Regions from separate parts of the Methylobacterium sp. WL120 genome, predicted to be linked through region 3. Evidence: riboswitches for the same ligand, from Rfam matches in the RefSeq annotation. Region 3 holds a riboswitch; each other region holds the start of a gene.
The links. Region 3 has a riboswitch for cobalamin ahead of FV229_RS21665 (CbtB-domain containing protein). Riboswitches for the same ligand answer to the same signal wherever they lie in the genome.
Positions count from the first base shown of each region.

Region 1: linked by a shared signal. The riboswitch ahead of FV229_RS25205 (TonB-dependent receptor) and the one ahead of FV229_RS21665 (CbtB-domain containing protein) in region 3 are both predicted to bind cobalamin.
Region 2: linked by a shared signal. The riboswitch ahead of FV229_RS00280 (TonB-dependent siderophore receptor) and the one ahead of FV229_RS21665 (CbtB-domain containing protein) in region 3 are both predicted to bind cobalamin.
Region 4: linked by a shared signal. The riboswitch ahead of FV229_RS12695 (TonB-dependent siderophore receptor) and the one ahead of FV229_RS21665 (CbtB-domain containing protein) in region 3 are both predicted to bind cobalamin.

Region 1 covers NZ_VRUT01000239.1:5-4,868, forward strand. Annotated here, with positions in the region: partial or broken gene cpsB (mannose-1-phosphate guanylyltransferase/mannose-6-phosphate isomerase) at 1-157, shown strand, start outside; gene FV229_RS25195 (hypothetical protein) at 192-548, opposite strand; gene FV229_RS25200 (DUF2778 domain-containing protein) at 844-2,004, shown strand; cobalamin riboswitch at 2,138-2,351, shown strand; gene FV229_RS25205 (TonB-dependent receptor) at 2,550-4,631, shown strand; partial or broken gene FV229_RS25210 (hypothetical protein) at 4,718-4,864, shown strand, end outside.
Region 2 covers NZ_VRUT01000001.1:51,806-60,236, reverse strand. Annotated here, with positions in the region: gene FV229_RS00290 (2,3-bisphosphoglycerate-dependent phosphoglycerate mutase) at 1-95, opposite strand, end outside; gene FV229_RS00285 (heparan-alpha-glucosaminide N-acetyltransferase domain-containing protein) at 385-1,566, opposite strand; gene FV229_RS00280 (TonB-dependent siderophore receptor) at 1,566-3,674, opposite strand; cobalamin riboswitch at 3,784-3,983, opposite strand; gene FV229_RS00275 (AAA family ATPase) at 4,080-4,574, opposite strand; gene FV229_RS00270 (hypothetical protein) at 4,625-5,587, opposite strand; gene FV229_RS00265 (ABC transporter ATP-binding protein) at 5,562-6,380, opposite strand; gene FV229_RS00260 (iron ABC transporter permease) at 6,377-7,411, opposite strand; gene FV229_RS00255 (ABC transporter substrate-binding protein) at 7,408-8,259, opposite strand; gene FV229_RS00250 (TonB-dependent receptor) at 8,268-8,431, opposite strand, start outside.
Region 3 covers NZ_VRUT01000151.1:6-8,436, reverse strand. Annotated here, with positions in the region: gene cobW (cobalamin biosynthesis protein CobW) at 1-633, opposite strand, end outside; gene FV229_RS21675 (DUF1636 domain-containing protein) at 652-1,020, opposite strand; gene FV229_RS21670 (CbtA family protein) at 1,013-1,762, opposite strand; gene FV229_RS21665 (CbtB-domain containing protein) at 1,785-1,961, opposite strand; cobalamin riboswitch at 1,998-2,186, opposite strand; gene cobU (bifunctional adenosylcobinamide kinase/adenosylcobinamide-phosphate guanylyltransferase) at 2,254-2,781, shown strand; gene cobO (cob(I)yrinic acid a,c-diamide adenosyltransferase) at 2,778-3,410, shown strand; gene FV229_RS21650 (hypothetical protein) at 3,541-3,732, opposite strand; gene FV229_RS21645 (cobyric acid synthase) at 3,823-5,274, shown strand; gene FV229_RS21640 (MFS transporter) at 5,436-6,815, shown strand; gene cbiB (adenosylcobinamide-phosphate synthase CbiB) at 6,749-7,738, opposite strand; partial or broken gene FV229_RS21630 (aminotransferase class I/II-fold pyridoxal phosphate-dependent enzyme) at 7,718-8,431, shown strand, end outside.
Region 4 covers NZ_VRUT01000058.1:345-8,775, reverse strand. Annotated here, with positions in the region: gene FV229_RS12700 (phosphatase domain-containing protein) at 11-1,237, shown strand; cobalamin riboswitch at 1,327-1,536, shown strand; gene FV229_RS12695 (TonB-dependent siderophore receptor) at 1,831-4,044, shown strand; gene FV229_RS12690 (PepSY domain-containing protein) at 4,046-5,518, shown strand; gene FV229_RS12685 (3-keto-5-aminohexanoate cleavage protein) at 5,611-6,540, shown strand; gene FV229_RS12680 (FAD-binding oxidoreductase) at 6,546-7,931, opposite strand; gene FV229_RS12675 (hypothetical protein) at 8,156-8,413, shown strand.

The sequences.
Region 1 (4,864 bases), on a different contig from region 3:
CCTCGTCCACGAGAACGAGGCGGTGTACCTGCCGATCGGCTCGATGCACCGGCTGGCCAACCCCGGCAAGATCCCCCTCGAGCTGATCGAGGTCCAGGTCGGCTCCTACACCGGCGAGGACGACATCATCCGCGTCGAGGACATCTACGGACGGTGAGGCGGCCCGCCCGGCGGGCGGCGAAGGCCGCCGCTCAGTCGCGCAGCATCGCGATCCAGGACGAGACCGGGTCGACGACGTAGGCCGCGACCGAGGCCGCCCAGGCGCGGGCGCGCGCCGGCAACGAGCGGGCGCCGCGGCCGGATGCGTCGTCGGTGCGCGCGGCCATCAGGGCCGCCACGACGGCGTCCTCGCGCGCCTTGCATTCGTCGAGGGCGTTGCGCTGCGAGCCGGCCCGCCCCTGCGTCGGCGACTGGTGAGCGTAGGCCTCGCGCACGCATCCGCGCCACGCCTGCTCCAGTGCGGCCGGGTCGGCCGGCCGCGGCGCCTCCGCGGCCGCGCCGGGCAGGATAGGCAGGGACAGGAGGGCAGCGAGGGCGAACATCCGCATGCTTGGCGGTATCGCCGATTCGCCCCCGCCTCGGCAAGAACGAAGCGGCAACACGATCGCGTGCCCGCGCGCCGTGTGAGGCGCGGACCCGATTTCGTGCCCCGTCCGCGCACGGCGACCGGCCGCTTAGGGGCGGATTAACCAAACACGCGCTCAATACGGATCAGTCGCAGTTCTCTCGATCCCCGCACGGCCGAGCCCCTCGGCCGGTCCACCGCCCGCGCTCCGTCGCGGGGGACGGACGGCGCGTGGCCGCGGGCGCCGCCTCAGCCTTCGCGTCCGAGTTCGAGTCCGCATGCCTCATCACATGCCGCATCCCCTGCCGCATCACCTGCGTTCCCACGGCGGCCACGCGCGTCCCGTTCGTCGCCGGCGCTCCCGCAGCCATCCGACCCTGCGCAACGCGCTGGCCGGCCTGCTCTGCCTCGTCACCCTCGGGGGCGTGCCGACCGGCGACGGGAAGCACCCGCGATCGCCGGGCGCGAATCTCCAGGCCACGAACCTGCAGGCCACGAACCCGCAGACCCGGAGCGCCGCCTCGACCGCCCTCGCGGCCCTGTTCGATCCCCGTCCGATGATGGGGCCGGACGTGCGCGCGAACCTTCGCGGCATCCCCCTCGGCACTGCGTTCGCCCCGACCGCCTCTCTCGCTCCGTCCCTCGCCCAGCCGGTGGCGGGCGTCGCGGCGGTGGAGCCCGCCGCGACACCCGCCACCGGGGCGGAGATCGTGCGGCAGGCCGAGGTCGCAAGCCAGGCGCAGCGCCCGCGTGAGATCCGAGTCCTCCGCCAGGCGCAGATCGTGCCGCTGCCGATGGCGCGCCCGGCGGATCTGATCGCCGCCCCCGTGCCGCAGCGCCTCGCCCTGCGCCGGGCGCCGCGCCGGGTGCCCGAGGCGGCGCCGGCGCCCACCGCCGAGACGCCGTCGTTCTTCGAGGAGCTGTTCGCCGCGCGCAAGGAATCCGGCCCGGCCCTGGCCTACGCCGCCCTGGAGAGACCCGGTCTCGACCGGTCGCGCGGCCGCCTGTTCCCCAGCCCCGACGCGGGCGCCGGCACGGCGATCTACGACATCAGCGCCCGCACCGTCCGCCTGCCCGGCGGCGAGGTGCTGGAAGCTCATTCCGGCCTCGGCGCCAGCATGGACCACCCGGACTTCGTGCACCTGCGGATGCGCGGCTCGACCCCGCCGGGCACCTACGACCTCACCGAGCGCGAGGCTTTGTTCCACGGCGTCCGGGCGATCCGCCTCAACCCGGTGGGCGGGTCTGCCGCCATCCACGGCCGCGACGGCCTGCTCGCCCACACCTACATGCTCGGGCCGAGCGGCGCCTCGAACGGCTGCGTGTCGTTCCGCAACTACGACCGCTTCCTGCAGGCGTTCCTGCGCGGCGAGGTCCGGCGCCTCGTGGTGGTCGCCGGCCGCGGCGACGGCCCGGCCCGGTTCGCAGCGAGCCGCTAGGGCGTTCCGAAGCGAGGCGGAGACCGGCTCGCATGAGGGCCACGCGACCGCGCAGCAGGTGAAGGCGGCGTCGCGGATCGGCCACACCCGGCGACGCGCTGCGAAAGCCGGATTGACGCGCGGTCCGCGCCCGACGCAACCTGTGCGCGAGGGTTCCTCATCGAGGATCAAAAGGGAACGCGGTGGGACGGAGCCTGGAAGGGCCTTCGTCGAAGCCGTGGCTGCCCCCGCAACTGTAAGCGGCGAGCCTTCCACCAACGCACGTCACTGGATGCGCCGCATCCGGGAAGACGGTGGCGGGCGACGACCCGCGAGCCAGGAGACCTGCCCTCGGTCGTGGTCACACGCGAAGCGCGTCGGGCGGGGTGCCCCGGCGGGTGTCGAAGCCTCATGCCGTCGGAGGGACGGCGCGGGGGATCGGCCTCGTTCGCGGTGACGTGCCACGTCGCGTCGCCCGAGGTCCCGTGTCCGTATCCCGTTTCGCTCCGCGCCTGCGCATCCTTCTGCTCGTCGTCGGCGCGGCCGTCCCGCCACAAGCCGTCCTGATGCGGTCCGCCCTGTCTCAGCCGGGCGTGGCCGAGGCCAACCTCGACGAGATCTCGGTCACGGCCGAGACCGTCGCTCCGGCCGCGACCGGCCCGGGGCCGGCGGCGAGCGCCGGCTACGTCGGCGGCACCACCGGCGTCGGCGGCACCCTCCGGTCGGTGGATGCCGCGAGCGCCGGGGTGATCTCCGGCGCCGAGATCAACAGCCGCCCGATCACCCGGCCGGGCGAGGTCCTCGAATCCGTGCCCGGCCTGATCGTCACGCAGCATTCGGGGGAGGGGAAGGCCAACCAGTTCTTCCTGCGCGGCTTCAACCTCGACCACGGCACCGACATCGCGATCGACGTGGACGGGATGCCGGTCAACATGCGCACCCACGCCCACGGCCAGGGCTACGCCGACATCAACTTCCTGATCCCCGAGCTCGTCGGCGCGGTGGAGTTCCACAAGGGGCCGTACTTCGTCCGCGACGGCGACTTCGCCTCCGCCGGCTCGGTGCGGATCGACTACCTCGACACCGTCGCGAAGTCCGTCGCACTGACCTCGTTCGGCTCGTTCGGCTACGCGCGTGCGCTGACGATCGCCTCGGCGCCACTCGGCCAGGGCAACCTGCTGGTGGCCGGCGAGGCGCAGGTCTACGACGGCCCGTGGGACGTGCCGGACGCCCTGCGCAAGCTCAACGGCGTCGTGCGCTACAGCCAGGGCACGGCGCTCGACGGGTTCTCCGTCACCGGCATGGCCTATGCCAGCCGCTGGACCGCGACCAACCAGATCGCGTCGCGCGCTGTGTCGGAAGGCCTGATCGGCCGGTTCGGTAGCCTGAACCCCAGCGACGGCGGTGATAGCAGCCGTTTCTCGCTCTCCGGCCGCTGGAGCATGACCGACGACACCGGCGTGACGCGGGCCTCGGCCTACGTGATCCGCCAGCAGCTCAACCTGTTCAACGACTTCACGTATTTCCTCAACGATCCGGTGAACGGCGACCAGTTCCACCAGCTCGACCAGCGCATCCTCGGCGGCGGCGAGGTGAGCCACGTCTTCCAGGGCGACCTCTACGGGCTGCCGATGGAGAACGAGATCGGCTTGCAGACCCGAACCGACTCGATCCGGGTCGGGCTGTTCAACACCACAAACCGGCAGTTCCGCTCCGGCGTCCTCGACGACCGGGTGCTGGAGGCGAGCGGGGCGTTCTTCTACGACAACCGCGTGCGCTGGACCGACTGGCTGCGCACCAGCGTGGGCTTCCGCGCCGACGGCTACTACGCCGACGTGGTCTCCGACACGGCGGCCAACAGCGGCAAGGCGCGGGACGGCGTCGTCAACCCGAAGCTCGGGCTGGTGCTGGGGCCGTGGGCCGACACCGAGCTCTACCTGAACTACGGCGGCGGCTTCCACTCGAACGACGTGCGCGGCGTCACCGCGACGATCGACCCGACGAGTTCGCTGTTCAACACGACGCGCTCGCCCTTCCTGGTGCCCTCGACCGGGTACGAGGTCGGCATCCGCAACCGCTCGATCGCCGGGCTTGAGACGGCGGTCGCGCTGTTCCGCCTCGACTTCGCGTCGGAGAACCTGTTCCAGGGCGACACCGGCACCACGGAGCCGAGCCGCCCGAGCCGCCGCTTCGGCGTCGAGTGGACCAACCGCTACGCGGTGACGCCCTGGCTGAAGCTGGAGGGGGACCTGACCGTCACCAACGCCCGCTTCTCGGACGTCGACCCGGCGGGCAACCGCATCCCCGAGGCGCCGACCACGATCGCGTCGGCCGGATTCACATTCGGCGAGGGCCTCGGCTGGTTCGGGTCGATGCGCCTGCGCTACTTCGGCCCGCGCCCGCTGATCGAGGACAATTCCGTGCGCTCGAAGCCGACGGCGCTCCTCAACGGCCGCGTCGGCTACAACTTCGACAACGGCTTCAGCCTGTCGCTCGACGTGTTGAACCTCACCAACGCCAAGTCCGACCAGATCACCTACTATTACGTCTCGCGCCTGCCCGGCGAAGGGGCGGACGGCGTCGCCGACCGGCACTTCCACCCGGTCGAGCCCACCGCCGTGCGGCTGACGCTGGCGGGGCGATTCTAGGCGACAGGGCCGCCGAAATCGGCGGTGCGCGGCGTCTGCCGCATTGACGGCGCGCCGGGCTGAGCCCTAGGCGTGGAGGCATGCGCATGTGGCGGCCAGATTGGCGGGTCTGCCGCGCGGTCATCGCCGTGACCGCGCTCTATGCGCTTGCCCTGCAGGCGGTGCTGGGCGGGATGACGACCGTCCGGACCTTCGATCCGGCGCACGCGCTCTGCCTGCAGGATGCCGGCGCC
Region 2 (8,431 bases), on a different contig from region 3:
AATCCCGTGAACAGGCCGGATCGGTTGGCTACGCTCTGGCCATGCCGGACCAGCACGAGATGTCGCGTGACCGGGGCTTTGCAATCGTGAATCACCCTGTCTCCCGAGGCAGAGCACTTTCGTGCTGGTCGCATCGCCTCTGATGATGTCGGCATCCGACTTTAACGAACTTCGACCCTGCGATGGGTTGGACCGTCCATCCGGAGACGGCGGGTCATCCTAGGTCCGCTTATGAACGTCTTGCGACTGAAAGCAGCCAAGCTGCTTCCCACCCAACCCGGTCGTTGACCTCTGCCTCAACAGGCCGGGAGCGGACCTTCCGAGGGTCGGCAAGGGGCCGGGCGTGGGCCCAGGGAACGGGTTCCATCCGTCAGATTTCATCCACTAGAGATACCTGAGCCAAGCGATCTCGCGTCGGGATGTCTTGACGCGCGAGAACCAGGCCGTCGGCCAGTAGAGGGGCACGACCAGGCCGACGTACCAGACCAGCACCCAGCCGTAATCTGCCACGCCGAACACGCTGCCCTGCGTCGGGGCCCAGATGGCGGCGGCACCGTGATACAGGAGCCGCAGGATCGTCAGGTGGAGCAAGTAGAAGAACATCGGCGCACCGCCGAACACCGCCAGGGCCGAGACGACCGAAGCGTCGCGCATCCGTTCGAGAGCAACCAGGAGCAGCAACCCGATCCCGAGCGTCAGCAGCAGGAACAGCAGCGAGGGGGGATACTTCGTCAGCGCGAGGAAGCTCAAACTGGTCCGAAGCGCGTCGCCCTCGATCACGAAGCAGGGCTTGTCGCCGTAGCCGTTCGCCAGACGCAGGACCATGAAAGCGACGAGCATCCCGCAGCCGAGGGCCAGAAACCGGCGCTCGCGGGTTTGCGCCGCGACGTTGGGCAGGAACCACGGGCCAATTGCGTAGCCGAGCACGATCACGCCGATCCACGGGAGTACCGGATAGGTCGTCTTGGCGACCAGCCCGAACGGCAGCGCGATGACGTCACGCTGGTGCAGCATCGCCCAGACCGCAAAAAACGGTTGGTCAGGCTGGAGGTGGATCGGGTCAAGGAGGTTGTGGCCACCGACGATCAGCAGCCCTACCGCGAATAGAACCGGACGTGGCAGGCCGACCAGCACCGCCAGGACGATCATGCAGACGCCGATGCACCAGATGACCTGCAGCCAGAGCGTCGGACTGGCCACGCCCCAGTACAGTTCCGAGAGGTAGAAGACCTCCAGCGCCATCAGCACGAGCCCACGCTTCAGCAGGTAGGCCCGTGTCTCCGCCAGCGTATGCCTGGTACCGAACAGGTACGCGGCCACGCCGGTCAACGCGATGAAGATGGGTGCGCACAGGCTGACGACGAGGCGGGCTAGGGCCACGGCCGGCAGGGCAGTCCGGGCGTCGACCGGGTCGGCCACGGGTACGTGCAGGAACCAGGTCTCGCGCAGGTGATCGAGGAGCATCAGCACCATCACCAGTCCGCGCAGGGCATCGATGGAGGCGATGCGGCCGGACAGGGTCGATAGACTGGTCGATGCCTCCGGCGGCTCCGGACGCTCGCTCATCAAAACCGTGCCGTCATGCTGACGGTGACCCGCCGCGGCTCACCGACGCCGACCCAGAAGGTGTTGTAGGAGCGCTCGTAGTAGGTCTCGTCGAAAATGTTGTCGACGTTCAGCCCGAAGCGCAGGTTTTCGTAGCGGTAGTAGGCCAGCGCGTCCGTCAGGATGTAACCCGGCAAGCGGAAGCTCTCGACGCCGCTGTCGCCGAGCCGCGAGCCGACCGCTCGGAACCCTCCGCCGATCCCAAAACCCTTCCAGTCGCCGGCCTGGACCTCGTAGATGCCGAGCAGCGAGCCGCTATGGCGTGGAATGTTGAGCAGCGGTGATCCGACCCTCAGCACCTCGTCGCGGGTGACCGCCGCGTCGATGAAGGCGTATCCGCCGATCACCCGGAACTCGGGCGTGATCTGCCCGACCAGGCTGACGTCGAAGCCTTGGCTTCGCACGGCCCCCGCGGCGATCTGGAAGAAGAAGTCCGCCGGGTCGGTGGTGAGCACGTTCTCCTTCTCGATGTGGAAGGCGGCCGCCGTCACGCTGAGGCCGTCGAACAGGTCGAGCTTGGCCCCGACCTCGTAGGCGAAGCCCGTCTCCGGAGCGAAGGGCCGGGACGCGCTGTCGAAGCCGGTGTTGGGGCGGAACGAGGCGGCGACGTTGCCGTAGAGGGCCAGGAACGACAGCGGCTGGTAGACGAGGCCGGCCCGCGGCGAGAAGCCGGTACGGTCCTGCTCGGTCCGTTCGTTCGCGACCTTGTCGCGGAAGGTCTGGTTGTAGAAGTCGGTGCGGTTGCCCAGCAGCAGCTTCCATTCCGGGCTGAGCGCGATCTGGTCCTGGAGGTAGACCGCCGTGTTGCCGACGTTCTCGCTGGCGCTGTAGCGGCGCGTGAACGGAGGCTTGGCCTGCCCGTAGACCGGGTTGAACAGGTCGATGGCGAAGGGGTCGAGGCGCGGGGTCGAGCGCAGGAGGTTCTCGGTGCTGTTGTAGCGCTCGTGCTCCAGGCCGAGCAGCAGGGTGTGGGCGATGGGCCCGGTCTCGAAGCGCCCGACGAGTTCGGCCTGGCCGATGGCGACGCCCCAGGTGAAGTCGTGCTGGCGGAACTCGCGCAGCAGCGTTCGCCCGTCGTCGAGGATCCCGGTCGCGCCGGTCTGCACGCCGGTGAGGCTACCGGTGTTAAGGTGCGTGGCGACTCGCAAATGCCAGTCGGTGTTGAAGGCGTGCTCCAGCCGCACCTGCAGCAGCGCGCTCTCGGACACGGAATCGTCGCCCGGCTCGCCGAAGAAGCGTGAGCGCGGGACGAGGCCGAGGCGGTTGTTCACCGCGACAGTGCCGCGGTCGAAGGTCTGGCGGTTGCGCAGGTACTGCGCCTCGAACGTGATCTTGGTGTCGGGGGTGACCTGCCAGCTCACCACCGGCGCGAGCAGCACCCGATCGCCGTCGACGAAATCTCGAAAGCTGTCCTGGCGGGCGAGCGCGCCGTTGAAGCGATAGAGGACGCTGCCGTCCTCGCTCAACGCACCGCCGGCATCGACCGTGGTGCGGGCGGTGCCGAAGCTGCCGAACAGCGTGCCCATCTCGACGAAGGGTCGGGCTACGGGCTGCTTGGTGAGGATGTTGACGGTGCCGCCCGGATCGCTGCGGCCGTAGAGGGCTCCGGCCGGGCCCTTCAGGACCTCGATGGACTGGACGTTCTGGGTGTCGGGGGCGCCGTTGTAGCCGCGGGCGATGTTGAAGCCGTTCTGGAAGATATCCTGGGTTGCGAAGCCGCGCACCGAGTACAGGGCGAGGTTCTGGGCGCCGAAGTCGTTCTGTTTGCCGACGCCGGGCACGTAGTCGAGCGCGCGCTCGACGCGGGTCGCGGCTGTGTCAATCAGGACTTCCCGGGGGATTACGTCGACCTGCTGCGGTAGGTCGAGGCGGGGCGTGATCGTCTTGGTGCCGCTGTAGAGCTCCGGCACCCGGTAGGTCGGCGTGGCGGTGAGGGTCCCCTCGACCGAGAGCGCGTCGAGCACCACGGCGGTCTCCTCAGAGCGCGCCCCCTGGGCTGCGACGGCGGTGGGGATCGCGCAGGACAGGGCCAGCACGGACATCAGCGGGATGGACGGTGAACGGGACACGTTGATGGGCCTCGGGCGACGGCAGTGGCACGTCACCGCGAACGAGGCCGAACCACGCGCAGTGCGCATGCTTCCGCACCCGCCGGGGCACCCCGCCCAGCGTGTCTCGCGTGTGACCACGACTGACGGCAGGTCTCCTGGCTCGCGGGTCACTGCCCTTCACCGTCTTCCCGAGCGAGGCCGCTCAGTGACGTCGGTGGCGAAGGGCTCGCCGCTTACAGTTGCGGGGGCAGCCGCGGCGTTGGGGCTACCCCCGCACCGCGTTCCCTTTTGATCCTCCGGGGAGGAACCGTCACGGCCGAGCTAACATGCCGACGCCCATGCCCGTCAACGGACCAAGTGCAATGCACGAGGGGTTATGCCCTGCCGGCAACACCTGGGAAGACGGATCGCGCACTCCGTCCGTCAGGTCAGGACCTCGACCTGCTGCGGCGGCAAGCTACGCCACCAAGCGTCCGGGGATCGGAAAACCTCGTAGGTGAACCGGAGGACCTCATCCGGCTGGCGATGCGACGGGTCCACCCGACCACGCTCCGCGTTGCGGGACTTCAGGATCTCCCACGGCACGTCGAACACTTTCCACTCCACGGTGAGTCCGTGTCGGGCGACGATCCCGAGCTCGCGCTCGAACACGGGTCTGGTGAGATGGGTGTCCGCCATCACCACGCTGAAGCCGTTCGTCAGGGCGGCATCCAGGGCCGCTTCCTTGACCCGGTGCAGGAGGTCCCGGGCCGCATCGTCATGTGAGCCCTGCCTGAGTTCCCAGTAGACCTGCCGGTGCGGCGGCCAGAGGGTCTGCCGGAAGTCGTCGAGGGTGAGGTGAACCCAGCCGGCGAGAGGGTCGAAGCGGCGGGCGTAGGTCGTCTTCCCCGCGCCCGGGCAGCCGATCAGGCCGATCACCCTCTGCGGTGCCCCCGGACGATTCCTGCCGGGCACCGTCCGGGTCACGGTCAGGCCGTCGCCTCCGCATCCTCGTCGTCGCTCGCCGAGCCCTCGATGATCTCGCCCCGTAGGTAACGAGCCTGGGCCTCGGCGACCCGCCGTGCGCCCTGGGCGTGGCGGGTCGACACCGTGCCGCCGGGCGCCTCGGGCCCGCCGCGCTTGATGGCCACGAGTTCCGGATCACCCCAATGGTCGAGCATCGCCTGGAACGCTTCGTAGCGGCCGGCATCGAAGGCGATGCGGTCGCCCATCATGTCCTTGTAGGGGTGCGCCGGGTGCAGGCCTCCGCAGGGGACCCAGCCCGCCGGGATCGGCGTCGTGGCGGCATGGGTCCGACCGCTGCGCAGGAGCTTGGGCAGCACATGCGTATGCGGACCTTCAGGACTGGTACCGCCGGGGCCCGGGATCGGAGCATAGACCTCGACGCGCCCGACCCGCGCCAGGAACACCCGGTGCGGGCTCATGGCGACGAGATGCGACCCGATGGGGTTTGCGTGGTCGAACAGGGGCATGCCGACGCCGGCCCGCAGCCGCTCGACGGCCTCCGGATCGCGCACCCGCACACAGGCATCCACGGCGAGCAGGCCGAGGCCGAGGTCGAACAGGATGCCGTCGCGATCCTCGACCCGGGCGGCGTTCCGGTCGGGCCCGAGTTCCGTCACCACGGTCCTGCGGTTCATCGCGCAGGTCGCCTCCGGCAGGCAAAGCGCGATGGCGTGGTTCCAGCCGGACGAAACGGCCGTCTCGTAGGCGACGGGCCGCAGGTCGGAGCTCGGGGTCAGGGCGATGGCCCCGCGCGCGGTCGCAAGTCCCAGGCGATCGTCAGGGAGGGCCAGGACAGGCTCGTCCGGATCGCGCATGAACTCGGCGATGGCACCGAAGCTGCCCAGGCTCCAGGCCGTGGTCGGATCGGCCAGTGCAGCGCGCAGAAGGGCGACGGTGGCATCAGGGCTGGTGGGGGAAGGCTGCATCGATCTCCTCCGGATGTGGCCCTGAACGGCTCCAGGGCAGGATATAGGCGGTTCCGTCCGGTCCAGCCCCTCGGCACGCCGTGACGCCGAAGACGTCCGAGAGCAGCCGGTCGGTCAACGCAACGTCCGGGTGTCCATCGGCAGTGACACGTCCCTCGCCCAGGACCACGATCCGGTCGCAGAATCGGGCCGCGAGGGAGAGGTCGTGCAGGACGGCGACGACGCCGGTGCCGGCCAGGGCCACGCTCCGCAACAACGTCATGGCGTCGAGTTGGTGGGCAGGGTCGAGGGCGGTGATCGGTTCGTCGGCCAACAACCATTCCGCTTCGACGGCAAGCGCCCGCGCCAGCAACACGCGCATCCGCTCGCCCGAGGACAGGGTCGGTTCGGTCCGCTCGGCGAAGCGCGCGACGTCGGTCCGTGTCATCGCTCGGTTTATTGCGGCGTGATCGGTGCCATCGAGGCCACCGAACGCGCGTCGATGCGGCAGCCTGCCGAGGGCGACGAGGTCACGCACCTGCATCGGCCAACCGGCCCCCGCGCCCTGGAACAGGACCGCGATGCGCTTGGCGCGCGCGTCGCGGGAGATGCCCTTGAGCGGCATACCGTCGAGATCCACGCGGCCCTTGGTCGGGGCGACCAAGCCCGCGAGGGTGCGCAGGAGGGTGGTCTTGCCAGCGCCGTTCGGACCGACCAGACCGACGAGGATCCCGCGTTCCAGGGACAGGGTGATATCCGAGAGGATGACACGCCCGCCGAGGCGGACATCGAGAGCTGCGGTCGCGAGGCTCATGCGCCACGACCCCGTTCGCGCATGAGAAGCACGATCAGGAACGGCGCCCCGACCAGTGCCGTGACCACCCCGAGCTTGAGTTCCGGGCGCGTCGCCAGGAGGCGCACGCCCAGATCCGCTGCGAGCACCAGGGCCGCCCCCGCCAGTCCGCTCGGCAGCAGGCTGGCGCCGGGACGCGCGCCAACCAACGGTCGCACCAGATGCGGCACCACGAGGCCGACGAAGCCGATGGCGCCGCTGACGGCGACGCCGCTGCCAACGGCCAGCGCCGCGCCCGTGACGAGGCGCAGGCGCACCGAGACCAGATGGAAGCCGAGGCTCGCGGCCGTGTCCTCGCCGAGCGTCAGGGCATCGAGCGCGCGAGCCGTGGACAGCATCAGGCCCCAGCCCACTGCCATCAGCGGCAGGCAAAGCCAGACATGGTCCATGCTGCGGTCCGCGAGCGACCCCATCAGCCAGAACACGATCTCCAAGGCCGCGTAGGGATTGGGTGAGAGGTTGAGCGCCAGCGCCGTCATGGCACCGGCGAGGCTCGACAGGGCGACGCCGGCGAGGATCAATCCCAGGGTGGTGCCGCCTCTGGCGGCGACAAGGTTCAGGGCGAGCGCCGCCACGGCGGCGCCGGCGATCCCGCCGAGCGGGAGGGCGAGGCTGACGGAGGCCGCGAACCCGCCGTAGAACACAACCACGGCCCCGAGGGCCGCCGCGGAGGAGATGCCGAGGATGCCGGGATCGGCGAGCGGGTTGCGCAGGTAGCCCTGCATCGCCGCCCCGGTCAGCCCGAGGCTGAAGCCGACGAGGGCCCCGAGCAGGGCGCGGGGCAGGCGCAGCTCCCAGAGGACGAGGGCAGGCAGTGTCGCCCGTCCGGCGATGATGTCGCCAGCCGCCGCCGGGACGTCGAAAGGGGCATACCCGACCGCGATGGACGCCAACGTCAAAACGAGAACCAGCAGGCCAAGGAGAACGACGATGCTGCGGGGTCCGACGACCGCGCGTTCGATCCGGGCAGGAGGTGGAATGGGTGCGTTCATGGCTCTGCCCGTTCGCGTGCGGCGGCGGCGAGCAAGGCCACGACCTCGGCAACCTGGGGACCTGGACAGGTCCAGAGCCGGTTCGGAATCGAGACGGTACGACCCTGTCGGCGCAGGGCGTCGAGGACGGGGTGATGCAACAGGGCGTCGGCGAGCGACGGCGCGCCGGGCTCCCCCTCGTCAAGGACGATGAGGTCGGCGTTGGCCAAGGCCGCCGCTTCCAGCGGGACCTGGCCGAAGCGGTCGCGACCGAGTTCGGCCGCGACGTTGACGAGGCCGGCGGCGCGGATGATCGCATCGCCAAGGCTGCCGGGTGCGACCGTGAAGGCATTCGGGCGCATGACGAGTGCCCGCAACGGTTTTGCCGCCGGCACCACCTGCGCCAGCCGCGCGTCGAGGTCCGCGACCATCGCCTCGCCGCGCGCCGGGTGCCCGAGGGCCGCGGCGACGGTCCGGATTTGGGCCCGCACCCCCTCGAAGTCGTTGGGTACGCCGAGTTCGAGAAGGGGGAAGCCGACGCGCTTGAGCAGGCCCACCGTGGTCCGCGTCGTGAAGGCACCGGCCACGACGAGGTCGGGCCGGAGCGCGACGATCTCCTCCGACAGGCCACGGGTCACCGCGATGCCGGTGGCCTCCCGCGCGACGGTGGAGCCGCGCGGGTCATGGGCGAGGTAGGTCACGGCGGTGACCTGGTCGCGGTCGGCGAGCCGCAGGACCAGCTCGTCGGCGCAGAGGTTCATCGAGACGACGTAGACTGGATGCGCCGGCTCGTCTGCCGCCCACCCCGCACCTGACAGACCAGGCCAGACCGCAATCGCTAGCGCAGCCAGCGTCCATCGCATCGACATCGCAATCCTCAGAACGTCGTCACGCGGACGCCGCCGTACACGGCGAGGCCCGGGCCGAGGAAGCCGGTGGGGTTCTCGTAGCGGCGGTCGAACAGGTTATCGATCCGGCCGAACACACTCACCGTCTCGCTGACGTCGTAGTTGATCGCGAGGTTGACCAGGGTGAAGCCCG
Region 3 (8,431 bases):
CACCTTCACCGCGCGGGGAAGCTGGCTCTCCACCTCGGCCCGGACTGCGGCGAGGCCGGCGGCGTCCATCATGTCAGCCTTGTTGAGCACGACGAGGTCGGCGCAAAGGAGCTGGTCCTCGAACACCTCTTCCAGCGGGTTGTCGTGGTCCACGGCCGTGTCGGCGGCGCGCTGGTTCGCCAGCGCCTCGGGGTCCTCGGCGAAGGCGCCGGACGCCACCGCCGGCCCGTCCACCACCGCGACGACGCCGTCCACGGTCACCCGCGAGCGGATCGCCGGCCACTGGAAGGCCTGGACCAGGGGCTTCGGCAGGGCGAGGCCGGAGGTCTCGATCAGGATGTGCTCGGGCGGGTTCGGGCGGTCGAGGAGCGCCGTCATCGCCGGCACGAAGTCGTCGGCGACGGTGCAGCAGATGCAGCCGTTGGGCAGCTCGACGATCGAATCCTCGGTGCAGCCCTCGATGCCGCAGGCGGCCAGGAACGACTTGTCGAAGCCGACGTCGCCGAACTCGTTGACCAGGATCGCGAGCCGGCGCCCGCCCGCGTTCTCGACCACGTGGCGCACCAGCGTCGTCTTTCCGGCACCGAGGAAGCCGGTGACGATGGTGCAGGGGATCTTCGCAACGATGGTCATGGGGATCTCGCCGATGGCTCAGGCCGCGCGCGGCGGAAACGGGGGGATGCGGGCGACGACGCCCTTGCGGAACTCTTGCGGGCGCTGCTTCCAAGGCACGATCCCGTCGGGCGTGCCGGCGTAGAGCCCGACGCCGTCGAGGATGATGCGTGCCGACTCCGCGGGGTCGAGGTCGCCGTAGACGTAGGTCCAGCGATCCTCCGCCGCCACCGCGACGGTGCAGGGCCGCTTGCAGACGGAGAGGCACTCGACCGCCTCGATCGTCACCCCGTCGGGCGCCGGCAGCGCGCGCAGCGCGTCGAGCAGGCGGGCGCCGGCACGCGGGCCGTCCGGTGCGTCGCCTTCCATGCGGCAGGTGGTGCAGACGTAGAGGACCGTGTCAGCCACGGGCGCCTGCCGCGGTCTTCGGCCCGAAGGTCTGCCACGCGCGGCCGAACGCCAGCCCGATCACCGCCCAGAACACGAAGGCGATGGCGAGCGAGCGCGCGGCGAACTGCGCGGCGAGGCCGGCGGGAAGCTCGGAGGGCGTCGCCGCCGCCTCCGGCGCGCCGGCCAGATGCGGCGCGACGATGAGCACAAGTCCGCCGAGGATCGTGATCGGCACCCGGCGGATCGCGATGAGGTAGATCCCCATCGCGGTGGCGGCGGCGGTCATCAGCCACCAGACCTGGCGCGCGACCAGGGGAGCCGCCTCGCTACCGGGCAGCTCCGGCGGCAGTCCGAGCGCAGGCGCGAGCGCCACGGCGAGGAAGCCGGCCACCGCGAAGGCGAGGCCGCGTTCGGGCGACGGCTCGCGGCCGGTCGCCAGCATCACCGCGCCGAGCAGCAGCGCGTAGCCGATCCCGCCGACGAGGGTCGCGAGCCCGGTGAACAGCATGCGCGGCAGGCCCGCGCCCGGCTGCCACTCGGGTGCGGCCTTGGAGTCGTGGTCGTGCCCGGCATGCGCCAGCACGATCGGCAGGCGATCGGGCATCGGGGCGATGGCGGCTGCGGAGCCGGGGGTGGCCTGGGTCTCGTAGCGCTCGGCCGCGATGATCAGCGGCGAGGTGAGCGCGAGTTCGAGGCCCGTCACCAGGACGGCCGCGAGGAAGCCGGCGGCGAGCGCCGCCGACAGGAGCCGGATGAGCATGGGAGCGCCTGGGTTCAGGCGGTCAATGGCAGGGGAAGTTCTGCGTGTGCCGGAAGTCGTGCGCCGCGTTGTGCAGCGCCGAGGCGGGCGAGAAGCCGGCGAGGAACACGAGCCCGAGGCCGAGCATGGCGGCGACGGCGATGCCGACGAAGCCTTCGTTCGCGCGGGTGCCGGTCTGGGTGAGGGTCTGGGTGGTCATGTCGACAACATCTCCGGCCGCCCCGCCGGCGGCGTTCGAGAAAGCGCGGGGGACGGCAGGTCTCCTGGCTCGCGGATCGCCGCGCCTGCCGCCTTCCCGAAACATCGGTGGCCGAGGGCAGGAGCTAACCGCTCACAGTTGCGGGGGCAGCCGCGGTATCGGGTTTCCCCTCACCGCATTCCCTTTTCACCCCGTCTCCGGGGCACCGTCTCCACCAGCCATAGCCTGTCCGGCGCACCCGCACAACGGAGGCTTTGACGGGCACGCCACGGTTGGGGCATGGGTCTTCGCCATGCAACAGGCCGCGCCTCGGACGACCCTCGTGCTCGGCGGTGCGCGCTCGGGCAAGAGCGCCTACGCCGAGAGGCTGATCGAGGCGGCGCCCGGCCCCTGGTTCTACCTCGCAACGGCGCAGGCCTGGGACGACGAGATGCGCGCGCGGATCGCCCTCCATCGGTCCCGCCGGTCCGGCGACTGGATCACGCGGGACGTGCCGACGGCGCTGGCGGCGGCGATCGCCGACGCGCCGGGACCGGTGCTGGTCGACTGCCTCACGCTGTGGCTCACGAACCTGATCCTCGCCGACGCCGACCTCGACGCCGAGACGCAGGCGCTAGTCGTCGCCTGCCGGGCGGCGCGGGGCCCCCTCGTGCTGGTCTCGAACGAGGTCGGCCTCGGGATCGTCCCGGACAACGCGCTCGCCCGCCGCTTCCGCGACGCGGCCGGGCGCCTCCACCAGGCCCTCGCGGCCGAATGCGACCGCGTCGTGCTGACGGTCGCCGGGTTGCCGCTGACCGTGAAACCGCAGGGAACGTCATGACCGACGACGCCAAGCCCGACGACGTGAAGCCCGACGACGCGACGCGCCATCGCGAGAAGATGGAGAAGCGCAAGGCGGTCCAGGACGCCGAGGTGGCGGCCAAGACGATCGAGAAGGGGCTCCTCATCGTCAACACCGGCCCCGGCAAGGGTAAGACCACGGCGGCGCTCGGCCTTGCGCTCCGCATGCTCGGACGCGGGCACCGGGTCGGCATCGTGCAGTTCATCAAGGGCGCCTGGGACACCGGCGAGGCGCATGCGCTCAAGGTCTTCGGCGACCGGGTCGCGTGGCACGCCATGGGCGAGGGCTTCACCTGGGAGACGCAAGACAAGGCTCGCGACATCGCCGCCTGCCTCAACGCCTGGAACCAGGCGACCGACCTGATGGCCGACCCCGGCATCCGCCTGCTCATCCTCGACGAGCTCAACATCGCGCTGCGCTACGACTACCTCGACCTCGATGCGGTGGTCGCGACGCTCAAGGCCCGCCGCCCGGACCTCCACGTCGTCGTCACCGGCCGCAACGCCAAGCCCGCGCTGATCGAAGCCGCCGACCTGGTCACCGAGATGGGCAGCGTGAAGCACCACTTCGCAGCGGGCGTGAAGGCGCAGGAGGGCATCGAGTTTTGATCGGTCGTCGGCGCGGCGTGGTGCGCCTGTCAGGCCAGCCAGTCCTCGATGCGCAAATTTTCGACGCAGTCGAACTCGCGGCCGTTGTTCGCGAATGCGGGCAATGTGCGAGCGCCGCGCAAGCATCGGCCTACAAATCCACTGGGTCCGGCTCTGACCGATCGACAGGCTCGATATCGCCTTCGCGATCGAGCGATGGAAGCCCGTCGAGCAGGGCGATCAGGGTCGGGTGCACGATCGTATCAGTGGCGAAATGGTCGCCGTCGCTTTGCACGACGGCGTGGTTCCGATTTTCAGGAAGCACTCTGATCGTTCGCTTCATTGCATCCAATCGTTCCGCTTTCTGGCGAGCTTATGCCGCGCGGAAGCAGGAAGGACATCTTTCTTCCTTCGCCATGCCTTCGGTGACGGCATGACCCGCGCCCTGATGATCCAGGGCACCGGCTCCGACGTCGGCAAGTCGCTGATCGTCGCCGGGCTCGCGCGGGCCTTCACCCGGCGCGGGCTGCGCGTGCGCCCGTTCAAGCCGCAGAACATGTCGAACAACGCCGCCGTCACCGCCGACGGCGGCGAGATCGGGCGGGCGCAGGCGCTGCAGGCGCGGGCGGCGGGCGTCGCGCCGTCGATCCACATGAATCCGGTGCTGCTCAAGCCGCAGAGCGACGTCGGCTCGCAGGTTGTGGTGCAGGGCCGCATGGTCGCGACCGTGAAGGCACGCGACTACCAGGCCTGGAAGCCGAGGTTGCTGGAAGCGGTGCTCGACAGCTTCTCGCGGCTCAAGGCCGAGGCCGACCTCATCCTCGTCGAGGGTGCTGGCTCGGCCTCCGAGGTGAACCTGCGCGCCGGCGACATCGCCAACATGGGCTTCGCCCGCGCCACCGACACGCCCGTGGTGCTGCTCGGGGACATCGACCGCGGCGGGGTCATCGCCAGCCTCGTCGGCACCAAGGCGGTGATCGACCCCGACGACGCCGCGATGATCGTCGGCTTCCTGGTCAACCGCTTCCGCGGCGACCCGACCCTGTTTTCCGACGGGATGGACCTGATCGCGCGCCACACCGGCTGGGCGAGCCTCGGCCTGATCCCGCATTTCCCGCAGGCCGCGCGCCTGCCGGCCGAGGACGTGCTCGGGCTCGTCGGGTCGGCCGGCCCGGCCGCGACCCGCATCGCCGTGCCGGTCCTGCCCCGGATCGCCAACTTCGACGACCTCGATCCGCTTCGCGCCGAGCCGGCGGTGGAGGTGGTCCTGGTGCGCCCGGGCGAGCCGATCCCGGGCGATGCGGCCCTGGTGCTGCTGCCGGGATCCAAGACCACGATCGACGACCTCGATTTCTTCCGCGCGGAGGGATGGGACGGGGATCTGCGGGCGCATCTACGCCGCGGCGGGCGGGTCCTGGGGCTGTGCGGCGGCTACCAGATGCTCGGGCGGACGCTGTCCGACCCAGACGGCATCGAGGGCGCGCCGCGCACCGTTCCGGGGCTCGGGCTGCTCGAGGTCGACACGGTGATGACGCCTCTGAAGCGCCTCGAGGCGGTCTCCGGGACGAGCCTGCCCGACGGCATCCCGTTCTCCGGCTACGAGATGCATGTCGGCGACACGACCGGCGCCGATTCGAGCCGGCCGCTGCTGCGCCTGGCCGACGGACGCGCCGACGGGGCGGTGTCGGCCGACGGGCTGGTCTGCGGCACCTACGTCCACGGGCTGTTTTCCGACGACCGGCAGCGGGCCGCCTGGCTCGCCCGCCTCGGCGCGGGATCGGACGGCGCCTCCTACGAGGCCGGCATCGAGCGGGTGCTCGACGCGCTCGCCCTGCACCTCGAACGCCACGTCGACTGCGACCGGCTGCTGGCGCTGGCCCGGTAGGGCCTCGCGCGCGTGACAGGCGAGCGGGTCCTGTTCCCGTCGCGGGTGATACGCGCTCCGAACCGCGCCGCCGCCCGATAGGCAGGCGCCGCGTCCCGGCCTAGGCTCCGCCGAAAGCGCGGTCCTTCGCGAAGGGGCCGCCGGACGCCGAGGAACGCCCGATGACGCCCATTGACACCGCGGCCGACGACGCGCTCGCCCGGCGCACGATCGCGACGGTCACGTGGCGGCTGATGCCGCTGCTCGGGGTGATGTACCTGGTCGCCTACATCGACCGGCAGAACATATCCTACGCCAAGCTGCAGATGGTCGGGGATCTGGGATTGAGCGAGAGCGTCTACGGGCTCGGCGCGTCGCTGTTCTTCCTCGGCTACTTCCTATGCGAGGTGCCCGCCAACGTCATCCTGGAGCGGGTCGGCGCGCGGCTGTGGTTCGCCCGGATCATGGCGACCTGGGGCCTGATCACGGTGCTGCTCGGCTTCACCCAGAACACGGTGATGTTCTACGTGCTGCGCTTTCTGCTGGGCGTCGCCGAGGCCGGCTTCTTCCCCGGCGTGCTGTTCGTGCTGACCCTGTGGTTCCCGCAGAAGCACCGCGCCGCGATGATCGGCTGGTTCATGATCGCGAGCGCGGTGGCCAACGCCGTCGGCGCGGCGGTCGGCGGGGCGCTGCTCGACCTCGACGGCGCGCTCGGGCTCAAGGGCTGGCAGTGGGTCTTCGTCAGCACCGGCGTGCCGGCGCTGTTCCTTGCGGTGATCGTCCTGCTCGTCCTGCCGGAGGGACCGGAGAAGGCGCCCTGGCTCGATCGCGCCGGCCGCGACTGGCTCAGCCGGACGCTGGAACAGGAGCGCGAGGCCGGCGGCAAGGTCGAGCACGGCAACCCGTTCGCGGCGCTCCTCGACCGGCGGGTGTGGATGCTCGCCAGCGTCTACGTCGCGTTCCCGCTCGGCGCCTACGGCCTGAGCTACTGGCTGCCGACGGTGGTGCGGAGCTTCGGCGTCACCAACACCGTCAACGGCTTCATCAACATCATCCCGTGGGTGGTCACCGGGTTCGCCCTGTGGTGGGTGCCGCGGCATTCCTCGCGGACGGGCGAGCAGACCTGGCACGTGGTCGGCCCGGGGCTCGTCGCGGCCGCGGCGCTGGCGCTGAGCGTGGTTGTGCCGGGGTCGGGCCTGAAGTTCGCCTGCCTGTGCGTGGCCGCCGCCGGCATCTTCTCGGCGCAGCCGGTGTTCTGGTCGCTGCCGCCGACCTTCCTGAAGGGCGCCTCGGCCGCGGCCGGCATCGCGGCGATCAACTCGGTGGGCAACCTCGGCGGCTTCATCGCACAGAACGCGGTGCCGATGATCCGCGACCGCAGCGGCAGCGACCTCGTGCCGATGATCTTCCTCTCGGCCTGCCTCGTGGTCGGCTCGTGCCTCGTCTTCGTGGTGCTCGGCGCCCTGCGGCGCGACGCCGGCCGCCGCGCCGCGGTTCAGAGCGTAACGAGCAAGGCGCCGACGGTCGCGAGCCCCCACAGCAGCGCGCAGGCGGTGCGGTAGAGGCGCAGCGCCCGCGCGATGTCCTCGGCGGTGGCCGCCGCGCGGCCGTCGCCCATCCAGGCATCCTCGACCGCGACGCCGGCGTAGACGCGCGGGCCGGCGAGCCGCAGGCCGAGCGCGCCCGCCATCGCCGCCTCCGGCCAGCCGGCGTTCGGCGACCGGTGGCGGCGTGCGTCGCGGCGGATCGCGCGCCAGGCGCCGGCCGGCGAGGCGCCGCGATGGAGCCCGGCGGCGGTGACGATCAGCACGGCGGTGAGCCGCGAGGCCGGCAGGTTCACGAGGTCGTCGAGGCGGGCCGAGGCCCAGCCGAACGCTTCGTGACGCGGGGTGCGATGGCCGACCATGCTGTCGGCGGTGTTGATCGCCTTGTAGAGCGCACCGCCCGGCAGGCCGCCGAGCCCGATCCAGAACGCCGGCGCGACGATGCCGTCGGAAAAGTTCTCCGACAGGCTCTCGATCGCGGCGCGACAGATCGCGGCCTCGTCGAGAGTCTCCGGATCGCGCCCGACGATCATCGCGACCGCACGGCGACCGCCTACGAGGCCCTCGGCCCGCAGGCCCTCCGCCACGCGGGCGACGTGCTCGTCGAGGCTGCGCTGCGCCGGCAGGCTGGCGCCGGCGAAGGCGAGCAGCGCGATCGCGGGAAGCGTGCCGGCCAGTCCCGCCAGCGCCGTGAGGCCGAGCGCGACGGCGCCGACGACGGCGACGAGGATCAGGAGGGCGAGCACCCCGCCGAGCCGCCGCGCCCGGGCAGCCCCTCGGTTCAGCCCGCGGTCGAGCGCGGCGATCAGCCGGCCGATCCAGGTGACAGGGTGGCCGAGCGCCCTGTAGAGCGCGTCCGGATAACCGAAGGCCGCCTCGATCGCGAGGGCGAGGGCGAGGATGGCGAGCGTGTCGGGCGGATGAGCGAGCGCGGAGGACATGGCGTCTGGGATTTCGGTGTGCCCGAGGGGGAGCCGATCGCCCATGGCGGCGACCTCGACGCGGCGCGCCGGATGTTCCCGCAGGCGCCGGAGCCGTGGCTCGACCTCTCGACCGGGATCAATCCGGTCCCCTATCCCTGCCCGCCGCTCGACGCCACCCTGTTCCACCGGCTGCCCTCGGTGGCGGACCACGCGGCCCTGCGCGCGGCGGCGGCGCGGGCCTACGGCGCGGCGGCTTCCTGCATCGTGCCGGCGCCGGGCACGCAGATCCTGATTGAGACGATCCCGCGCCTCGTCGCGCCGAGCGCGGTCGCCGTCGTCGGGCCGACCTATGCCGAGCACGCGGCGGCCTGGGCGCGGGCCGGGCATGCGGTCTCGGCGGTGCGCGGTCTCGGCGAGGCCGGGGACGCGCAGGTCGTCGTCGTGGTCAACCCGAACAATCCCGACGGCCGGACCTGGCCGGCGTCGACCCTGCTGGCGGCAGCCGACGACCTGTCCGCCCGCGGCGGGATGCTCCTCGTCGACGAAGCCTTCGCCGACTTCGAGTCCGTCGACAGCCTGTGTCCCTATCTCCGCCCGGGGCTCGTGGTGCTGCGCTCCTTCGGCAAGACCTACGGGCTCGCGGGCCTGCGGCTGGGCTTCGCCGTCGCTGAGGCGGGCCACGCGCGCCGGATCGCCGCCGCGCTCGGGCCG
Region 4 (8,431 bases), on a different contig from region 3:
ACGGGTAGCGATGGGGGCAGGCGTGCGGCGTTGGAGGAAGGGCGCGATCCGGGCGCTGAAGCTCGTCGCGCGGCCGGTGCGCCGCGCGCAGGGGCGCGGCGGCATCGTGATCGAGCCCTATCGTGGCTACGGCTCGCCCGACGAGATCTTCCTGATCGGCCGCATCTTCCGCCAGTCGCACCCCGACACCGCGCCGGGCGACGAGAGCCTGCGCACGGAATTGCGCGACATCGCCCGGCGGATCGCCCGGCGGGCCCTGAAGGGCGCCGCCGTCACCGCGCGCTTCGGCGGCGCGCAGACGCGGGTGGAGACCGACCGCGACGGCTACTTCCGCGTCCACCTCAACCCGCGATCCCTGCCCGCGGGCGACCAGGGCTGGCACGAGGTCGCGCTGACGCTGGAGGCCGAGCCGCCCGTGCAGGCGCGGGCGCTGGTGTTCGTGCCGCCGGGCGCCACCGGCTGCGTCGTCGTCAGCGACATCGACGACACGGTGATGCGCACCGGCGTCGCCAACAAGGTGAAGATGCTGTGGCGGCTGTTCGTGGAGGATGCCGAGAACCGCGTCGCCTTCCCCGGCGTCGCCGCGCTCTACCGGGCGCTCTACGTCGGCCCGGACGGCACCCAGGCCAACCCGATGCTCTACGTCTCGCGGGCGCCTTGGGGCCTCTACGAGATGCTGTCGGAGTTCTTCAAGATCCACGGCATCCCGGTCGGCCCGATCCTGTTCCTGCGCGAATGGGGGCTGTCGTGGAAGCACCCCCTCCCCCGCCGGGCCGAGGACCACAAGCGCGCGCTGATCGTCCACATGCTGTCGCTCTATCGCGACCTGCCCTTCGTGCTGATCGGCGACAGCGGCCAGCACGACCCCGAGGTGTACGGGCGGATCGTCGCCGACCATCCCGGCCGGGTGAAGGCGGTCTACATCCGCAACGTCTCGCGCGACGCCGACCGCATTAGCGAGATCGAGGCGTTGGCCCAGGTGGTGGCGGAAGCGGGCAGCCACCTCGTCATCGCCGCCGACAGCACCGCCATCGCCCGGCACGCGGCCGGCCTCGGCCTGATCGCAACGGCCGCGGTGGCGGAGGTGGCGGACGAGCACGCGTCCGGCGGCGAGCCGACGCCGGACGCCGAGACCGCCCCGCCCGGCAACCTCGGCGCGGTGCTGGGCGGCGCCGGCGGGACGCTGCCGCCGAGCGTCGTCGTCGAGGCGCCGACGCGGGACGGATCGCACGGCTGAGGGCGCATGGCGGGAGGCGCTTCACGTGTCGCCGCCGGGCCACAACCCACAGTGTCGTGATTCGAGGCGTTGACTCGACGCCTCCGCCACGGCCACTTGGCCGGGACGGTTCCCTTCGGGGATCAAAAGGGAACGCGGTGAGGACGAGGTCCGAGAGGGTCTCACCGATGCCGCGGCTGCCCCCGCAACTGTAAGCGGCGAGCCCTCCATCAACACGTCACTGGGTCACGGCACCTGGGAAGACGATGAGGGGCAGCGACCCGCGAGCCAGGAGACCTGCCGTCAGTCGTGGTCACACGCGAAACGCGTCGGGCGGGGTGCCTCGGCGGGTGTCGAGACGCGTGCGCCCGATCGGGCGGACGCGGGGCGGCCTCGTTCGCGGTGACGTGCCACCACACGCGTCCGCACGCCCCGTCCATGCCCATGCCAGCCGCGAGACCCGCGCCGACCGACGCCCACGCAGCCGCCCGGCCCGCGTGCGCCGACGGCCGCCTCGCGTTCCGGCGACCGCACGATTGTAACATTGTTACATTTGTGGTCGATACCCGGGCAGGCAGGCCGTCGCGCCGCGCCGTCAGAGCCGCAACCGATCCATGTTCGTTTTCCGGAAATCCCCACGATCCTCCGGGCGCACGACCCGTCGCCTGCTGCTGGCCGCCACGGCGTTCGCCGCGTCCGGCCTTCCCCGGGAGGCCGGCGCACAGCCGGCCGCGGGCGAGCCGTCGAGCGTCCTGCTCGACACCCTGACGGTGTCCGGCGACGGCGTCGGCCCGACCCGCGCGGCGCCGGTCGGCCTCAACCTGCGCACGCCCGATCGCGGCGCGAGCCGCCTCGGCCTCACGCCGCTGGAGACCCCCGGCAGCGTCGACATCATCTCCGGCGAGACCGCGCGCCTGCGCGGGCAAGACACGGTCGCCGAGGCCGTGACGCAGAACGCCACCGGCATCACCACCATCGCCGCGCCGGGCAACGGCAACGGCGCCTTCACCAGCCGCGGGTTCTCGGGGCCGAACTCGATTCAGCAGCTCTACGACGGCACGCGACTGTTCGTCGGCGCCAACACCGTGACCTTCCCGTTCGACACCTGGAACGTCGAGCGCATCGAGGTGCTGCGCGGGCCGGCCTCGGTGCTCTACGGCGACGGGGCGATCGGCGGCGTGATCAACGTCGTGACGAAGAAGCCGACCTTCACGCCCGTCAACGTGGTGCGGGCCGGGGTCGGCTCGGACGGCATCGCGCGGCTCGCGCTCGATTCCGGCGGCCCGATCGGCGACGCGGTCGCCTACCGCCTCAACGTCAGCGGGAACCGCGCCGGCGGCTGGATGAGCCCGGAGGGCGACTTCCGCAACCTCGCGGTCTCGGGCGCGCTCCTGCTGCAGGCGACGCCCGACCTCGCCTTCACCCTGAGTCACGACCTCGGCTACCAGGAGCCGGCGCGCTACTGGGGGACGCCGCTCGTCGAGGGGCGCATCTTGGACCGCATCCGGTTCAGCAACTACAACGTCCACGACTCCAAGATCACCTGGGCGGACAACTGGACTCAGTTCAAGACCGAGTGGACGCCGAGCGCCGACGTCACAATCCGCAACACCGCCTACCGGCTGCAGAGCCGGCGCCATTGGCTCGACGTCGAGACCTACGCCTTCAACCGCACCACCGGCCTGGTCGACCGGAGCGACTACACCGAGATCTACCATCAACAGGAGCAGGTCGGGAACCGGTTCGACGCCGCGTTCAAGGGCACGCTGCTCGGCTTCCGCAACGAACTCCTGGCCGGCTTCGACGTGAACCACGTCGACTTCCGCCACACCAACAACTTCTCCACCGTGGGCGCCGGCCTCGTCACCAGCGTGCCGCTGGTGGGCTACGATCCGGGGCTGTTTCCGGTGAACGGCCGCGCGAGCCCGGCCTACGCCACCAGCACCGACCAGGCCTCGGTCTTCGCCGAGAACCGGCTGATCCTGTCGGACCGGCTGTCGTTCCTCAGCGGCGTCCGCTTCGACGCCTCGAACCTGCAACGCGAGAACCTCGTGAGCAACGCGCAGTTCGAGAAGGCCTACCAGGGGCTCGGCTACCGCTTCGGGCTGGTGTTCAACCCGACGCCGGACACCGCGCTCTACGCGCAGGTCGCCACCGCCACCGACCCGGTCAACAGCCTGATCACGCTGTCGCAGTCGCTGTCCGGCTTCAAGCTCTCCACCGGCGAGCAGGTCGAGGTCGGCGCCAAGGGGGTGTTCTGGGACGGCCGGGGCGAGTGGACGCTCGCCGGCTACCGCATCGTCAAGGACAACCTGATCTCGGCGGTGCCGGGCCAGCCGAACGTCGCGACCCAGGTCGGGCGGCAATCCTCCACGGGCGTCGAGGCCGCGTTCTCGCTGCAGGTGACGCCGCTCTGGCGGCTCGACGCCAACCTCGCCCTGCTGCGGGCGCAGTACGACACCTTCGACCAGACGGTGGACGGCGCGACCGTCTCCTATGCCGGCAAGCAGCCGATCGACGTGCCCGAGCGCGTCGCCAACCTCTGGGTCAACTACGCCTTCGCGCCGCGCTGGGAGGCGCGGGTCGGGTTCCAGTATGTCGGCGAGGTGTTCAGCGACTTCGGCAACACCGCGCGGCGCCCGGCCTACGGCCTGGTCAACCTCGGCCTCGACCATCAGGTCACGCCGGCCTCGCGCCTGTCGTTCCGCGTCTTCAACCTGTTCGACAAGGTCTACGCGATCAGCGGCAACGCGGTGGACGGCGTCGGCACGAACTGGCTGCTCGGGCGCCCGCGCTCGGTCGAAGTCGCCTTCACGACGGCGTTCTGAGATGGCGTCCTCCGCACGCGCCTTGGCGAAGGCCGGCAAGCGCTGGCTGCATCTCGGCCACCGCTGGCTCGGCATCGCCACCGGCCTGTTCTTCGCGATGTGGTTCGCGAGCGGCGCGGTGATGATGTACGTCGCCTACCCCACGCTCACCGAGCCCGAGCGCCGCGCCGGCCTGCCCGCGATCGCATGGGACGCGGTCCGGGTGGAGCCCGACGCGGCGCTCGCCGGCGAAGCGCGCTTTCCCCGGGGCTTAAGCCTGTCGATGCGGGGCGCCGAGCCGGTCTACCGCGTCGTCGGATGGGACGGCGCACGCCGCGCCGTCTCGGCGGTCGACGGACGCCCGATCGGCCCGGCGACGCCCGACGAGGCGCTCGCCGTCGCGGGGCACGATCCGCGCAGCCGGCACCCGGCGTTCCGCAAGACCATCGCCTACGACCTATGGACGGTGCACCAGCGCTACGACGCCGCGCGCCCGCTCCACCGCATCGCGCTCGGCGACCCGGAGGGCACCGAGCTCTACGTCTCGGAGCCGACCGGCGCCGTCGTCCTCGACACCACGCGGCACGAGCGGTTCTGGAACTGGTTCGGCGCGGTCCCGCACTGGCTCTACGTCACGCCGCTGCGGGCGAAGGCCGATCTGTGGCGCATGGTGATCCTGTGGATGTCCGGGATCGCGGTGGTCTCGGGCCTCACCGGCTTCGCGCTCGGACTGGTGCGGCTGCGGCTCGCACGCCGCTATCCCTCCGGCGCGGCGACGCCCTATCGCGGCCTGGCGCGGTGGCACCATGTCGGCGGGCTGGTCGGCGGCTTGGCGCTGCTGAGCTTCGTCGTCAGCGGCTGGCTCTCGATGAACCCGAACCGCTGGTTCTCTTCGTCCGCTCCGACGCAGGCGATGCTGGAGCGCTACGCCGACGCGCCCGGCGCCCGCACCGGGCTCGACCTCGCATCGATCCGCGGCCAAGCCTGCGCGGAGGCGGCGGAGGTGCGCTTCACCTGGCTCGGCGGCGCGCCGCTCGCGCCGATCGCCTGCCGCGACGGCCGGGAGGTGCCCTGCTGCGGCACGCCGACGGTCGCGCCCGGGCGGGTCGCGGCGGCTGCCCGACGTCTGGTCCCGGAGGCCGGATCGATGGAGGCGATCCGGCTCGACCGCGAGGACTTCTACTGGACCTCGCACCACCGCCGACGCCGCCTGCCGGTGCTCCGCGTGACCTTCGACGACCCGGCGGCGACGTGGTTCCACATCGACCCCGCCACCGGCGAGATCCTGAGCCGGCTCGACCGGTCGGGCCGGGCCGAGCGCTGGGGTTTCGAGCTGCTGCACACCTTCGACCTCGGGCTGCTGGTGCGCCACCGCCCGGCCTGGGACGGGTTCATGCTCCTGCTGCTCGCGGCCGGCTCGGTGGTCGCGGCCTCCGGCGTGGCGATGGGCTGGCGCCGCCTGAGACGGCCGGCGGCCGGGTCGCGCCCGGCCTGAGCCTGCGGCCAGGGCTTTGCCCGCGGCACCCGGCAGCCCTAAATCTGGACCGAACGACCCGGAGCGGGCGGACAGGCAGGGACGGAGCGACCATGGCGAGCGCGCGAAAAGTCATCATCACCTGTGCCGTCACCGGCGCGATCCATACGCCGAGCATGTCGCCGTACCTGCCGGTGACGCCGGAGGAGATCGCCGACGCGGCGATCGGCGCGGCGGAGGCCGGCGCGGCCATCGTCCACCTGCACGCCCGCAACCCGGTGACCGGCGAGCCGGACCAGACGCCCGAGGCCTTCGCCAAGTTCCTGCCCGTCATCAAGCAGCGCTCGAACTGCGTGGTGAACATCACCACCGGCGGCGCGCCGACGATGACCATCGAGGAGCGGGTGCGCCCGGCCGCGACCTTCAAGCCGGAGGTCGCCTCGCTCAACCTCGGCTCGATGAACTTCGGGCTGTTCGGAATGCTCGACCGCTTCACGGACCTGAAGCACGCGTGGGAGCGGACGTACCTCGGGAACAAGGACATCATCTTCCGCAACTCGTTCGGTCAGATCGAGCACATCCTCACCACCTGCGCCGGCAACGACACCCGGTTCGAGTTCGAGTGCTACGACACCGCCCACCTCTACAATCTGAAGTACTTCTTCGACCGCGGGCTGGTGAAGGCGCCGCTGTTCATCCAGACGGTGTTCGGGCTGCAGGGCGGCATCGGCTCGCACCCGGACGACGTGATGCACATGAAGCGCACCGCCGACCGGCTGTTCGGCGACCAGTACCGCTGGTCGGTGCTCGGTGCCGGGCGCAACCAGATGAACATCGCCGCGATGGCGGCGGCGATGGGCGGCAACGTCCGCGTCGGGCTGGAGGACAGCCTGTGGGGCGGCCCGGGGCGGCTGGCGCACTCGAACGCCGAGCAGGTCGCCCAGGTCCGCCGCATCATCGAAGGGCTGGGCCTCGAGGTCGCGACGCCGGACGACGCCCGCGCGATGCTGTCCCTCAAGGGCGGCGACCGCGTCGGGTTTTAGCCGGATCAGTCCACGGGATCCGAAAAGATCTTGCCCGGATTGAGGATGCCCTTGGGATCGAGCGCGCGCTTCACCGCCCGCATCGTCGCGATCTCGGCTGCGGAGCGCGACAGCCCGAGCTTGCCGCGCTTCTCCAGGCCGATGCCGTGCTCGGCCGAGACCGACCCTTGGAGCGCGGCGAGCGGCTCGTAGATCGCCGCCTCCACCTGCGCTTCGAGGGCGGGGTCGGGCAGCCGCGCGGTGTTCCAATGGATGTTGTTGTCGCCGACATGGCCGTAGGCGACGCTGCCCGCATCCGGGTGGATCGCGGCGATCCGGGCGCTCGCCTCGGCGACGTAGCCGGCCATGGCTGAGAGCGGCACGCTGACGTCGAACGGACGGGCCAGCCCGGCCTCCCCCAGCAGCTCGACCCGGTCGCGGATGCGCCAGAGCGCGCGGCGCTGCTCTTCGGAGGCCGAGATCACGGCGTCGCGCACGATCTCCTCCGTCATCAGGGTTTCGAGCAGGCTCAGGAAGCGCGGCTCCTCCTCGGGCACGCACTCGACCTCGATCAGCGCGTAGTACGGGTGCTCCCGGTGCAGCGGCGGGGCGAAGCGGCCCGGCGCGGTCATCGCGCGGTAGAAGTCCGGCCACATCCCCTCGAAGGACGAGACCCGGCCCTGGAACGCCCGTTGCGCGCGGGAAAGGATGGCGGCGGCGGCGTCGACGTCGGCGCAGGCGACGAGGGCGGTGGCGTAGCCGGCCGGCGCCGGGCGCAGGCGCAGCACCGCGCGGGTGACCACGCCGAGCGTCCCTTCCGTGCCGACGAAGAGCTGCTTGAGATCGAGCCCGGTGTTGTTCTTGATCAGCGGCCGCATCGACGAGACCACGGTGCCGTCGGCGAGCACCGCTTCGAGGCCGAGCACCATCTCGCGCATCATGCCGTAGCGCAGCACCCGCAGGCCGCCGGCATTGGTGCTGATCGTGCCGCCGACCGTCGCCGAGCCGCGGGCGCCGAGGTCGAGGGGGAAGAACAGGTCCGCGGCTTCCGCCGCCGCCTGTACCGCCTCGAGGGTGGTGCCGGCGCGGACCACCATCGTCATCGCCAGGGGATCGAGCGCTTCGATCCCGGTCATGCGCTCCAGCGACAGGGCGATGTCGCCGGGTGCGCAGAGGATGCCGTCGACGAGGCCCGTGGCGCCGCCCCGCGGGACGACGACGCGCCCCGCCGCGTGGCAGGCCGCCAGCACCGCCGAGACCTCTTCGGTGCTGCGGGGCCGCACGAGCGCCGCCGCGGCGCAGGGCTCCGCGGCGCGGGTCCAGCTCGCGGGCCGGCTCGCCAACTCGTCGCCGACGACGAGGCCTCCGAGGCCGAGGAGGTCGGCGAGCCGATCGAGAAACGGGTCCGTCATGGGTGTGCGGCGGGTTCGGCGGCGGGGAAAGGTTCGTGATGTCTACACGATCGCGTCAGAGGCCGAAGCCGGCCGGCTCGTGACATCGCGCACCTGCGCTCGGAGGGGCGGCCCCGTCGGCGCCCTGGACCGTCGCCTACCGCATTGCAGCATCCCACCGGCCGGGCTTCCGCGGGGAAACGCAGGTCATACGGTCCGGCGCTTCGAAAACCGCGGAGCGCGCCATGGGAACCTACACGCTCGCCATCGCCGACGGCGTCCTGTTCGCCTGCCTGCCGGACGAGGCCGACATCGGCACGGCCATCGCGGAGGCCGCCGCGACCAATTACGGCGCCGGCCTCGCCCTCAGCATCGTGCGCGGCACCGAGCTGACCGATGCGGCGCGCCCGGAGGACGACGTGGTCTGGCGCGAGACCTCGGACAGCGAACTGCTCGACGCGGATGGCCGCCGCTATCGCTACGCCGTGCGCCGGGCGGCCTGACGGAGAAGCGCCCATGAT